3 regions of the Robertmurraya mangrovi genome follow, and region 2 is predicted to be linked to each of the others. Evidence: riboswitches for the same ligand, from Rfam matches in the RefSeq annotation. Region 2 holds a riboswitch; each other region holds the start of a gene.
The links. Region 2 has a riboswitch for lysine ahead of SM124_RS03205 (aspartate kinase). Riboswitches for the same ligand answer to the same signal wherever they lie in the genome.

Region 1 (4,295 bases), on a different contig from region 2:
GAAGAAGTTTCTAGTGACAATTGGGTGTGGATATTCTGGTTGTACTTGTTCTACTGCTAAATCTAGAGCATTAATTAATACTTGCTCATTGTCTGTTTTTCCTGATAGTTCAATTCTAGGTGAATATAAGGAAGAGTAGAAAAGGATAATAGCTGGACTCTTATCACTCATCCATTTCCAAGCTTCTTCTACTACTCTAGCCGCAAACATTCGAGTATCTAATGTAATGTCTAGTAAAAGGTTTTCTTTAAACTCATTCATATGTTGTACATAAGCATCGCCATTTTCTTGAATCAGAAGCTGTTCCATTTCTTCATAGATATACACTCTTGGTTGCCAAGAATGGCTCATATATGGCTCACCGCTAATAGCACAGAACTGTTTATATCTTTCGTCAAAAGAAGATAGAGCCGCTTCAAAAGCAATAGTTGCTTGTTCTTTTAGCTTCACTATAACTTCTTTCGGTGACCAAGAATGGATAAAAAAGTTGTAATATACATAAGCAGAAAGGGCTGTTTGCACCGTATAAGAAGGTTTTAAATCAGTTTGTTTTAACGAAACTGGCGGAACAGTCGTTTCTCCTAATGCCTCGTTACAAAGTTCAGGGTTATAGTTAATTTGTTTAGTTAATTCTGCTGCTATGAAATTTGGATCAAGTCCTTCAAAGCATGACCCAACATGAGTTTCAGCACCTGTTATAAAGAACGATGGTAAAAGTTTTCCAACTGTCCCCTTATAGATGTAGCGGTTTTCATCTCCTTCAAAACGTGGAGAAACAAAATCCGCATTGATAGCTGCTACATAATCAAAGTTATGTTCCTCTTTCCAGCTTTTAAATGTTTTTAAAGCAGATAGTACCCCATGAGATCCGTCTTCTTCATCACATTCAGCTAGAAAAACAAGATTTCCATCTAGCTCTTCTGGGTGTTCAGAATAATATTTTAGTAGGTAAAGGTGGCTCGCCACTCCACTCTTCATATCTAAAATCCCTCTACCAAAAAGCCAGTTACCAGACTCTAGATGTTCTCTAGCGGATGCTGGTAAATCTTCATTTTTCAGTGCCTCCATTAGCTCGTCTGGAGAGCAAGCCAAATCTTTCAATTGATTGAAATCATCAATTCCAACCGTATCCATATGACCCATAAGGATAACCGTTCGATTACTCGTTCCTTTTGTCCCTTTAACGAAAGCTAAAACATTATGTCTTTCATGATCATCATTGATCGTTTGCTCTAGAGTGATATGTGTAGGATTATTAGTAAAGTATGGAAAAGAAGAAAGTAGAGTGTATAAAGAATGGGCGATGACTTTTTCACCATCTGTGTTAACAATACTCTCAATATTTACGAGTTGTTTCGTAAAGGCTAGTACTTCCTCGCGACATTGTAGCTTCATTTTATAACCTCTTTTTCTTGTAAAATATTTTTAATCTAATATTTAAGCCAGTCGAATCGTATCGCTAAAAATGTATATCAATATTAAAAGATTCGTCAAGTTATTTTTAATAGAGTAAATCACTATATTGGAAAATATATGTATATTAAAACAGTTGTTGCACATATGGAAAATTTACTATATAATCTTTTTATTGTTTCGTTAAACTAAATATAAAATCCTCATCTTTAAAAGCATTGAGATGGGGTAGAGGTCGCGATTTATATTAGTATTCCGCCTGAGACTCAGTGAAGTCGATGAAAGCGGGAAAAAGGATAAGTCGCCGAAGCTTCTGAAATCACTGCTTTCAGAAGGCTGGGGCTGCACTCGAATAGGGGCAGAACTGCCATATATCCAAACGGTTATGTGGAGAGCTATCTTTTTTCAACGCTTTAAGTGAGGGTGTCGTAAAACACCGTCCATTTCCATAGGCGGTGTTTTTTGTTTGATTTAGTCTATTAGGCTAGTAAATACATACACAAAAGGGAGGAAACAAAAATGAAAAGAATGTTGATTTTAGTCATGGCTGCTCTTGTTTTAGTTTTAGCAGCATGCGGAAGTAAAGAAGCTAGTAACTCTGAAGGTAGCAAAGAAGCAGGGGAAAAGGCAGATTTACAACTTGTTAATGAAGGCAAACTGACTTTTGCTATGAGTGGTGTTTATCCACCTTTAAACTTTAAAAAAGATGGACAACTAACTGGCTTTGACGTGGAAATTGGTGCTGAAATTGCAAAAAGAATCGGTTTAGAATCAAACCCTGTAACTAATCCTTGGGAAACGATCATTCAAGGATTAAAAGCAAAAAAGTATGATGCAATCATCGGAAGTATGACAGCAACTGAAGAACGTGACAAACAAGTAGACTTCACAAATCCATACTACTTATCAGGTGCTCAAATCTTCGTTGCTGAAGGAAATACAGATATTTTATCTAAAGAAGACTTAAAAGGAAAAACGATTGGGGTAATCCAAGCTTCTACTTGGAAGGATATGGCTGAAGGTTTATCAGACAAAGTAAAGGGATATCCACTAGATGTAAATGCTCTTCAAGACTTAGCTTTAGGACGGATTGATGCTGTAATTACAGATAAAATCGTTGGAGTTAGTGCAAAAAATGAAGGCGGCCTAAAAATTAAAGCTATTGGTGATCTTCTAAATGAAGACCGTGTAAGTGTTGCGGTTAACGAAGGAAATACAGAGCTTGCGAACAAAATTAACGAAGCTATTCAATCTATGATTGATGATGGAACGTACGAGAAAATCAGTATGAAATGGTTTAACGAAAATATTATGAAAAAATAAGACAATTTCTCTAAGAAGAAATCGACTTTTTAGATTTTGCACAAATACAACCATCTTTGCGAAAACAACCAAAATAAGAGTGCGTGTATACGCACTTTTTTTACTAGGAGGCGATTGTTAGATGACTTTTTGGCATAATACCATTGGAATCCTTAATGAACATGGATTGGCTTTCTTAAAAGCCTCATGGATGACAATTTCCATAACGGCAGTTTCGCTATTATTGGCCATGGTAATAGGACTTATGTTTGCGGCCTTTAAAATATCATCTTCTAAGCTATTAAATCTAATTGCAGACTTGTACATCGGGATTATTCGTGGAACTCCTTTAATCGTACAAATCATGTTTTTATATTACGGAATAGCTAATATTGTAACTTTAGATAGTTTTACGGCAGGGGCACTAGCACTAGGCATACATACGGGAGCCTATATAGCGGAGATCTTCAGGGGAGCAGTCCAGTCCATTGATAGAGGGCAAATGGAAGCTGCTCGTTCTCTAGGGATGACAAAAACACTAGCTATGAGAAGAATTATTTTTCCGCAAGCATTTAAACGTGCAATTCCGCCACTTGGAAACCAGTTTATTATTAGTTTAAAAGATTCCTCACTAGTAGCCTATATTGCGGTTACAGACTTATACAATACGGCGTTAACGGTTCAGGGGGAAAACTATTTACCGTTTGAAACATACTTTGTTGTTGGTATTTATTATTTAATTATCGTTCTTATCTTTACTTACTTTACAAACAAGATTGAGAAGAAACTAGACGTAAGTAAACCGAAGGAGGCGACTATTGCATGATTGAAATCAAGAATCTATCTAAATCCTTTGGGCAGTTACAAGTATTAAAAAATATTGATTTAGAAATTAAACAGCAAGAAGTCGTGGTGTTAATTGGAGCAAGTGGTTCTGGAAAAAGTACACTTCTGCGTTGTATAAATTTTCTAGAAGTAGCTCAAGGTGGAGAAATCAAGATTGAGTCGGAAGTCATTAATCCTACAAAAACAAATCTTAATAAGGTTCGAGAAAAAGTAGGAATGGTTTTTCAGCATTTTAATCTTTTTCCTCATAAAACCGTTCTTGAAAATGTGATTGAGGCTCCTATTTACGTAAGAGGACAGAAAAAGGAAGATGCCATTGTAAAGGCAAAGGCCCTTCTGAAAAAAGTAGGTTTAGAAGACAAAGCGAATTTCTTTCCTGATCAATTATCAGGTGGACAAAAACAGAGGGTAGCCATTGCAAGAGCTTTAGCAATGGAACCTAAAGTGATGCTATTCGATGAGCCAACATCAGCCCTCGACCCGGAACTTGTTGGTGAAGTATTACAAGTTATGAAAGACCTCGCCAGTGAAGGAATGACGATGGTTATTGTTACACATGAAATGGGCTTCGCAAAAGAAGTAGCAGACCGAGTCGTGATATTAGCGGATGGTTATATTATAGAAGAAGGACACCCTTCTGAACTTTTTGATAATCCAAAACATGAACGAACGCAAAGGTTTTTAAATCAAATATTGTAATAATGAATATGGATACCGTACTTAAGTGAGTGCGG
Region 2 (4,295 bases):
AGATGGATTGATACCATTTTTATATAATAAAATGATTTAAAAAGTTTTTAGCCTGAAGATCAATATAGCAAAGGGTAACAGGGGGTGTAAAATACACATGAATGATACGATTAAAAATAAGTTAGCTTTTCTCCCTGATCAACCAGGGTGCTATTTAATGAAGGATAGACAAGGAACGATTATATATGTAGGGAAAGCAAAAGTGTTAAAGAATCGTGTGCGTTCCTATTTTACTGGCTCACATGATGGAAAAACGCAAAGATTAGTAAGTGAAATTGAGGATTTCGAGTATATTGTCACCTCTTCCAATATAGAAGCACTTATTCTTGAACTTAATCTTATTAAAAAACATGACCCGAAATATAATGTCATGTTGAAGGATGATAAGACTTATCCGTTTATTAAGTTAACGGCAGAACGTCATCCTAGATTAATCACAACTCGTAAAGTAAAAAAAGATAAAGCGAAATATTTTGGTCCGTATCCAAATGTTACCGCAGCAAATGAAACGAAAAAGTTACTAGACCGTATTTATCCGTTAAGAAAATGCTCTACTCTTCCAGACCGTGTTTGTCTTTATTATCATCTTGGTCAGTGTCTCGCTCCTTGTGTGAAAGAGGTGGAAGAAGCCACATATAAAGAAATGGTCGAAGAAATAACTAAATTTTTAAATGGCGGCTATAAAGAGATAAAAAAAGAGCTTACGGAAAAAATGGGAAAAGCAGCAGAAGAATTAGATTTTGAACGCGCGAAAGAATATCGTGATAAAATTGCTCACATTGAAGCAACGATGGAGAAGCAAAAAATGGCTACAACTGACTTTACTGACCGTGATGTATTCGGCTATGCGGTCGATAAAGGCTGGATGTGTGTCCAAGTCTTTTTCGTAAGGCAAGGTAAACTAATTGAACGCGATGTCTCCATGTTTCCTATATACGATGAGCCAGATGAAGAGTTTTTAACATTTCTCGGGCAATTTTATGAAAAAACGAATCACTTTAAACCGAAGGAAATTCTACTTCCAGCAAATGTAGATGAATCTGTAGCAGAGGAATTTTTACAAGTAAAAGTGATAAAGCCTCAAAAGGGGAAAAAGAAAGATTTAGTAAGCTTAGCTGAAAAAAATGCTTCAATCGCCCTTAAAGAGAAATTCTCACTAGTTGAAAGAGACGAAGAACGTACGATTAAAGCTGTCGAGCAACTAGGGACACAGCTAGGAATCTATACACCCCATCGTATTGAAGCTTTCGATAACTCAAATATTCAAGGGACAGACCCTGTATCGGCAATGGTTGTATTCATTGATGGGAAGCCCGCAAAAAGAGAATATCGAAAATATAAAATTAAATCAGTTAAAGGTCCTGATGATTATGAATCAATGCGCGAGGTTGTCAGAAGACGTTATTCTCGTGTTTTAAAGGAAGAGTTACCCATTCCCGATTTAATCATGATTGATGGGGGAAAAGGACATGTAGAAGCAGTGAGAGATGTTCTTGAGAATGAGCTAGGTTTAGATATTCCATTATCAGGATTAGTAAAAGATGACAAGCACCGTACATCTCAGTTGTTATATGGAAATCCACTTGAGATTATTCCTCTTGAGAGAAATAGTCAGGAATTTTATTTATTACAAAGAATTCAAGATGAAGTTCACCGCTTTGCGATTACGTTCCATCGACAGTTAAGAGGAAAAAATGCCTTTCAGTCCATATTGGATGACGTGGATGGAATCGGAGAAAAGCGTAAGAAACTTCTATTAAAACACTTTGGTTCAATTAAGAAAATGAAGGAAGCCAGTTTAGAAGCCTTAACTGACTTAGGTTTACCAAAAAATGTAGCTGAAGAACTATTAAGAAAATTACAAGAATAGCATTGTCACTCGAAATAGGCTATGCTATAATGAATGAAAATTTCATATTCACTTTTAAGTTAAAGTGAAGGTAGAGGTGCGAACACCAATAGTAATAGCTTGGAGAATGATGAGATTCTGCGAAGAGCTGTCAAAGGGGATGTTTGCCGAAGTGGAGATAGAACTCATATCTAACTCTGCTGGTTCTGCATTGAATAAATGTAGGATTGTCAAGACAAGGCCGTCTTGGAGAGCTATCTCACTGTGTGAACGTACTATTGTATTTTTTTACGTTTTTAAGCACAGCAATGAGATAATTCTCATTGCTTTTTTTGTGTTCATTTAAATTTTTTGTTCACGTTTGATATTAGTGCTTATTAGATTTAATTTGCTTGTTCATTTTGTAGGTCTTCTAAGGACACTATAAATATATAGCAACAAGTTGTTTATCAGGGTACAACGAACGCTACATAAAAGACGGCCAATCATGAGATTACAGAAAGAAGGGGAAACTGTGGGAATAATCGTCCAAAAATTTGGTGGAACATCAGTTGGAAGTGTAGAGAGAATTTTAAATGTAGCAGAAAGAGTAATCGAAGAAAAGAATAGAGGCAACAATGTTGTTGTCGTTGTATCAGCTATGGGGAAAACAACGGATCAGCTAGTAAGCTTAGCAAAAGAAATTTCTTCTAGTCCAAACAAGCGTGAAATGGATATGCTTCTTACAACAGGGGAGCAAGTGACTATTTCTTTATTAGCAATGGCATTACTAGAAAAAGGCCATGATGCTGTTTCCTATACTGGCTGGCAAGCAGGGATTAAAACAGAATCGGTGCATGGAAATGCTCGAATTTTAGATATAGATCCTACTCGTGTTCAAAGCGAATTAAATCAAGGAAGAATTGTCATTGTTGCAGGATTCCAAGGACTTACAGAGAGCGCGAACATTTCCACTTTAGGGCGCGGAGGTTCTGATACTACCGCTGTCGCATTAGCAGCTGCTTTAAAAGCGGATAAATGTGATATTTACACCGATGTAACAGGGGTTTACACGACTGATCCTAGATATGTGAAAACGGCAAGAAAGCTACTATCCGTTTCATATGATGAAATGCTAGAACTAGCGAATCTAGGTGCAGGTGTCCTACATCCAAGAGCCGTAGAATTTGCAAAGAACTATTCATTACCGCTTGAGGTTCGCTCAAGTATGGAGAGAGAAACGGGTACAATCATCGAGGAGGAAGTTAAAATGGAACAAAATTTAGTTGTCCGTGGAGTGGCATTTGAGGATGAAATTACAAGAGTAACGGTACTTGGATTGCCTCATTCATTAACAAGTCTTTCAACCATCTTTACCACTTTGGCTAAAAGCCATTTAAACGTAGATATTATTATTCAAAGCACGACGAATGAAAAAACAAATTTATCATTCTCTATCAAAAGTGAAGATTTAGAAGAAACTTTAGCTGTTCTAGAGAACAATAAAGAGAGTCTACAATACGAAGGCATTGAATCTGAATCTAACTTAGCAAAAGTATCAATTGTCGGATCTGGAATGATATCCAATCCAGGAGTAGCAGCTGAAATGTTTGAAGTTTTAGCGAACAATGACATCCAAGTAAAAATGGTAAGTACTTCAGAAATTAAGGTCTCAACCGTTGTTGAAGAAAGCAAAATGCTTCAAGCAGTAGAAGCTCTTCATGAAGCATTCGAATTATCTGGAAAAGCGGTTCATTCTTAAAAAGTAATTATTCTACAAGGTACTTTTTTGATGAAAATTGTTGTTTGTAAAAAATTTTGAAACACTGAGTGGATTGTAGCGGAGGGCACTTGACTCCAGCAGGAAATAGAGGAAAGGTCGAGACCCCACAGACGGAACGTCGAGGAGGCTCGACTTCCTCCCTGCGGAAAGCAAGTGCCCGGAGCGGAAAGGAACGGACAACATTCAGGGGGAAATTATAATAAGTTTGCTTTATTATAAATAATCAATTTTACTTTTAACCAAAACAAAAAGCTTTCAGTTATAAGTTGAAAGCTTTTTGTTCTTAATCAAATTAACCTAAGTGATCCTTATTATCCCATTTAACTGTAAAAGTGACTTTTTTAGAACGCTTTTTTGGATGCTCATAAGCTTCTGAAATAACATTGCGCTGCATTTCAATTTGCTGAGCCAAAAATCCAGCCTCCAATTGGAAATGAGCTTCTTGGTTTTCCTTAAGTCTACGCGTAATGTATTCACCAGTTAATTCACATTCTAATTCATTCTTTAATTCATTTTCGAATATAAGAGTTCCCCAGCCTGCTTTTTGGAAAAAATCAATAATTTGATCATGGGATTCTAAAGGGTATTTTCGCGCAAGGCTTTTACCAGCCCAATATAAAATAGATGAAGTATCTTTTCCAAGTATATCAGGAATGAGTACATCTCTTATCAGCTCATATCCAA
Region 3 (4,295 bases), on a different contig from region 2:
AATGCTTCTAAACCTTGTGCAGCTCCATCAAGTGTTAATGCACGAACAACAATAACTAAGAATAAAATAACTAGTGCAGGAATAAAGATTTTGTTCGCAACTTCGATACCTTTTTTAACACCTTTGAAAAGAACCCCTAAAGTAATAACCCAAACAATAATTAACGGTAGAAATACTCCTGGAACAATTCCACCTACATCTCCTGGTGTTTCAGCAAGCTTTAAATAATCACCGAATAAGAACGAACCTGGATCATCTCCCCATTTCAAACTGAAAGAGAATCCTGCGAAGCTCATTGCCCATGCAATTATTACAGCATAATAAGTTGAGATAATAAAGGAAATCGCTACTTGCCACCAACCAAGCCACTCAAATCTTTTATTTAACTTAGCATAAGTTAATGGTGCTGATCCACGATATTTATGTCCTAGTGTAAACTCAAGAACTAAGAGTGGAATACCTGCTGTTAATAATGCGAATAAATATGGAAGGAAAAAGGCTCCTCCACCATTTTCATAAGCTACTGCTGGGAAACGCCAAATGTTACCTAGACCAACTGCTGAACCAACAGCCGCTAAGATAAACCCTGCACGTGTCCCCCACTGTGGACGATTATCCATCGTTAGTTTACCCCCTATTGGTTCCAACTTGTTTCAATTAAAAGAACAATTGGAACTTTTTATATTTTCTGATTTTTTAATATAATCTAAAATTAGTATAGCTAGTTTTCTTACATCTGTCAAAACATTATTTGTGGAATAGTAATCATTTTTAATTTATACCTGTAGTACATTAAAATAGTGAAAGCAATAACAAAGATTACTAGTTTTTTATTATATTAAAACAACTATCCACCTCCTCCTTATAATAGTATTCAAAAGATTTGAAAACTTTCAATTTATTTTCAGAATATTCATTACTCATGGCTTTTTTCATACTAATAAAAAAATAAGGAACCTGATAAAAGTCAGATTCCTTAGGTATTTATTGCATTTCTAGTTTATTTTTTCCTGCTATAAATGTAAAAGCTACTAGTAGAACAATCACGGCTGCAAGCGCGATTATCGTACTTCCAGTAAAACCAATAATAAAATATCCAATTATAGCAATCACGGCTGCAGTTAGAGCATATGGCAGTTGTGTGATTACATGATCTATATGGTTACATCCAGCCCCGGTAGATGAAAGGATTGTCGTATCTGAGATTGGCGAACAGTGATCTCCAAAGACTGCTCCGGCTAAAACAGCAGCCATCGCAGGAGAAAGCAAATTAATATCTGTTGCTGCTGCAATATCCCATGCTATTGGTAGTAAGATTCCAAAAGAACCCCATGAAGTACCAGTTGAGAAAGCCATCACTCCAGCAATAACAAATAGTATAACCGGTAGAAAAGCTGTATTAATATTAGAATTTTCAACAACTGTTGCCAGATACTTACCCGTTTCTAAACGACCGATCAAATCAACAATTGCCCAAGCAAATATTAAGATGTAAACGGCTGGTAACATCGATTTAATACCTTCTATAAAACCAGTAGATAAAGTATTGGCTCCCACACCTTTAAGCACGAACACTTGGCGGAAGTATAGAAGTAAGGTCACTGCTAAACCAACTAATCCACCTAAGATTAAGGATTTAGCTACATCCGTGTTTTCAAAAATAGCTAGAATGGTCGCTTTCCCTTCAATTGCTCCATAGCCTGTCCAAAGCATTGCACCAACAGTTCCTACAACTAAAGCAAGGATTGGCCAGATTAAATCTCCTACAGATCCTGTTTTACTAGTTGGCAGGTCATCCTTTAATTCCCCTGGTGCTGGCTTATTTGGATCTAGCACCTCACCTGTAGTGATTGCACGTAATTCATGCTGCTTCATTGGACCGAAGTTAATATTTCTGATTGAAATAATGAATACCATTCCAAGTGTTGCCCAAACGTATAGATTCATAGGTATCATTTGGATAAAAGCTGAAAACGCTGAGTATTCCGTGATATTATGAGCGGCTAAAATGGTTCCAATTAATGCAATAATGTATGCTCCCCAACTCGAAATTGGTGAAACTACACACACAGGAGCCGACGTTGAATCAATTAAATAAGCAAGTTTTGCTCTAGAAACCCTTTGTCTATCCGTTATGGGTCTTGAAATTTGGCCAACAGCAAGGGCGTTAAAGTAATCATCAATAAAGATTATAACACCTAAAACCGCTCCGACAATCTGAGCACCAGCTCTAGTCTTAACACGTTTCATTGCCCACTCACCAAACGCACGGCTACCACCTGAGATAGAAATAAAGGCCGTTATGACTCCTAAAACTAGTAAGAAAAAGATAATATACACGTTCCAAGTATTTAAAGCTCCATCTGAAACAAAAATACCTTTTACAGCATCATAGATAATGCTAAAGGTTTCTCCTACATGAAAATCTGCTAATAATAATGCAGCTGTAAATATTCCTACACCTAGAGATAATAATACTCTTCTAGTTAAGATAACCATTACTATTGCAACGACTGGTGGCAATAGTGAGAATATCGTATTTTCCATTGTTAGTCCTCCTTTTATTTTTGGGGAGGGAGCAAACTTTTTTACACAAAAAAAGAGTAACGATAGAGAAAATTCCATCATTACTCTTTTGAATTTAAGTAATTAGTTTCTCCATCACGATCTGTAGCTCCCCATCATAGAGATTTCTCTATAATGACAGTGTTGCCCTTATTCAGGAGCAACCCCAGTAAAATAAACTTCGACCCGTCTATTCTACTTCGGCAATATTCCCTTTCATCTGTGATCTTCGTTGTCATCCTCACACAGCTTACTCTTTAATATTGCGCCTCTACCCCACCGAAATGATAAGGTTATTATTCAATTTCTTTTATACTATATCAGGATATTAACCTTTTGACAATTACTGATTTACTGGCAATTCTAGGGATGGAGTGCCTCCCTGACCTGAACCATTATAAAATTGAGGTACTTCACCTTCAAGAATACCAATTGCTACAGGAATATCTTGCTTATATGTGGTCACTTTCGTTGCAAATGGAATAATAATTTGCACATTTACTTTCAATTTAATGATTACTTCTACGTAAATATTATTAATTCCAATCTCTTTTGTGATCGTTTCAACATTGGTTTCTATGTCCCCGATGGCATTAAATCTAACAGGAATTTTCGGTCCTAAGTTCCCCAAAAGGGCGTTGTTTGTTGCTTGCCCCATCGGAACATAATAGACGATTCCATTCCCACTTTTCGAGTCATCTGTTTCAATCTCAATATCTGTAATCGATTCTAAAGCAGCTAAATCTCCACTTTCAGCCTTTTTAATATGGCTGAGTACTAAATCACTCGTTTCGCCCATCACTCGATTAATTTTTTCCGCATCAAAAATAGTAAGTGAAGTTTCAGGGTCCTTTCTAATAATCTCATTAATATCCATAACATTAGCAATTTTTTTATTAATAGCCTTATTAATCACTAGAGAAGCGATTTTTCTCGTTTGTGATTCTGCATAACTGACTAATGTTGGCTTTAAACCTTCATTAATAACCCACAAGCCTGCCGCCGTAGAAAAGATAAAAAAGATAAAGGTTAATAGAAATACATAACGAAATGGCAACGGACCTCTCCGTGGGAGATTACCGCGAAATTTGAGCAAGACAAATCCCCCCTTACAAGCTATATGTATGCAATAAAGGGGGGAGCTAGCGCAAAAATATTTAAATTATCGATTAATTTTTTGGGAAGGTTGTATCACAGCCTGTAATCATGACAGACAGTTCCTTACTTAAATCAAGTTCGTATGGACAAACGGATATCCCGTTCTCTTCTAATACCCTTACAATAGGGCGATCACTGAGCCCATTATTTTGGTTAGAAACAACCCCCAAACGACCATCATTTAATTCTACCGTTATTCCTACAGGATAAATAGCAACCGATCTTCTAAACGCTTCAACCACTTTACTATCAAACAGTGTACCTACTCCAGCAAATAATATTTCCAGACCATCATGGGGTAGCATGGCCCGTCTATATATTCGATTTGAGGTAACGGCATCAAATACATCAGCTACGGCAATTATTTTTCCAAAGCTATGTATTGATTCTTCAGTTAACCCTCTCGGATAACCAGAACCATTTACCCGCTCATGATGTTGATACGCACAGTGAGCGATTAGTAAAGAGATGCCTGGCACATTCCGAAGAATATTGAACCCTTCTTCTGGATGTTTCTTTACCTCCTCAAATTCCTCACTCGTAAGGCGACCAGGTTTAAGCAGAATCTCAGA

Region 1: linked by a shared signal. The riboswitch ahead of SM124_RS08075 (ABC transporter substrate-binding protein) and the one ahead of SM124_RS03205 (aspartate kinase) in region 2 are both predicted to bind lysine.
Region 3: linked by a shared signal. The riboswitch ahead of SM124_RS10275 (Na+/H+ antiporter NhaC family protein) and the one ahead of SM124_RS03205 (aspartate kinase) in region 2 are both predicted to bind lysine.

What each region holds. Positions count from the first base shown of each region.
Region 1 covers NZ_JAXOFX010000004.1:72,342-76,636, forward strand. Annotated here, with positions in the region: gene SM124_RS08070 (M20/M25/M40 family metallo-hydrolase) at 1-1,395, opposite strand, end outside; lysine riboswitch at 1,635-1,819, shown strand; gene SM124_RS08075 (ABC transporter substrate-binding protein) at 1,933-2,736, shown strand; gene SM124_RS08080 (amino acid ABC transporter permease) at 2,858-3,541, shown strand; gene SM124_RS08085 (amino acid ABC transporter ATP-binding protein) at 3,538-4,260, shown strand.
Region 2 covers NZ_JAXOFX010000002.1:20,312-24,606, forward strand. Annotated here, with positions in the region: gene uvrC (excinuclease ABC subunit UvrC) at 98-1,870, shown strand; lysine riboswitch at 1,934-2,114, shown strand; gene SM124_RS03205 (aspartate kinase) at 2,364-3,590, shown strand; gene SM124_RS03210 (YslB family protein) at 3,904-4,295, opposite strand, start outside.
Region 3 covers NZ_JAXOFX010000005.1:142,046-146,340, forward strand. Annotated here, with positions in the region: gene SM124_RS10270 (sodium-dependent transporter) at 1-620, opposite strand, end outside; gene SM124_RS10275 (Na+/H+ antiporter NhaC family protein) at 985-2,547, opposite strand; lysine riboswitch at 2,664-2,847, opposite strand; gene yunB (sporulation protein YunB) at 2,909-3,661, opposite strand; gene SM124_RS10285 (HD-GYP domain-containing protein) at 3,735-4,295, opposite strand, start outside.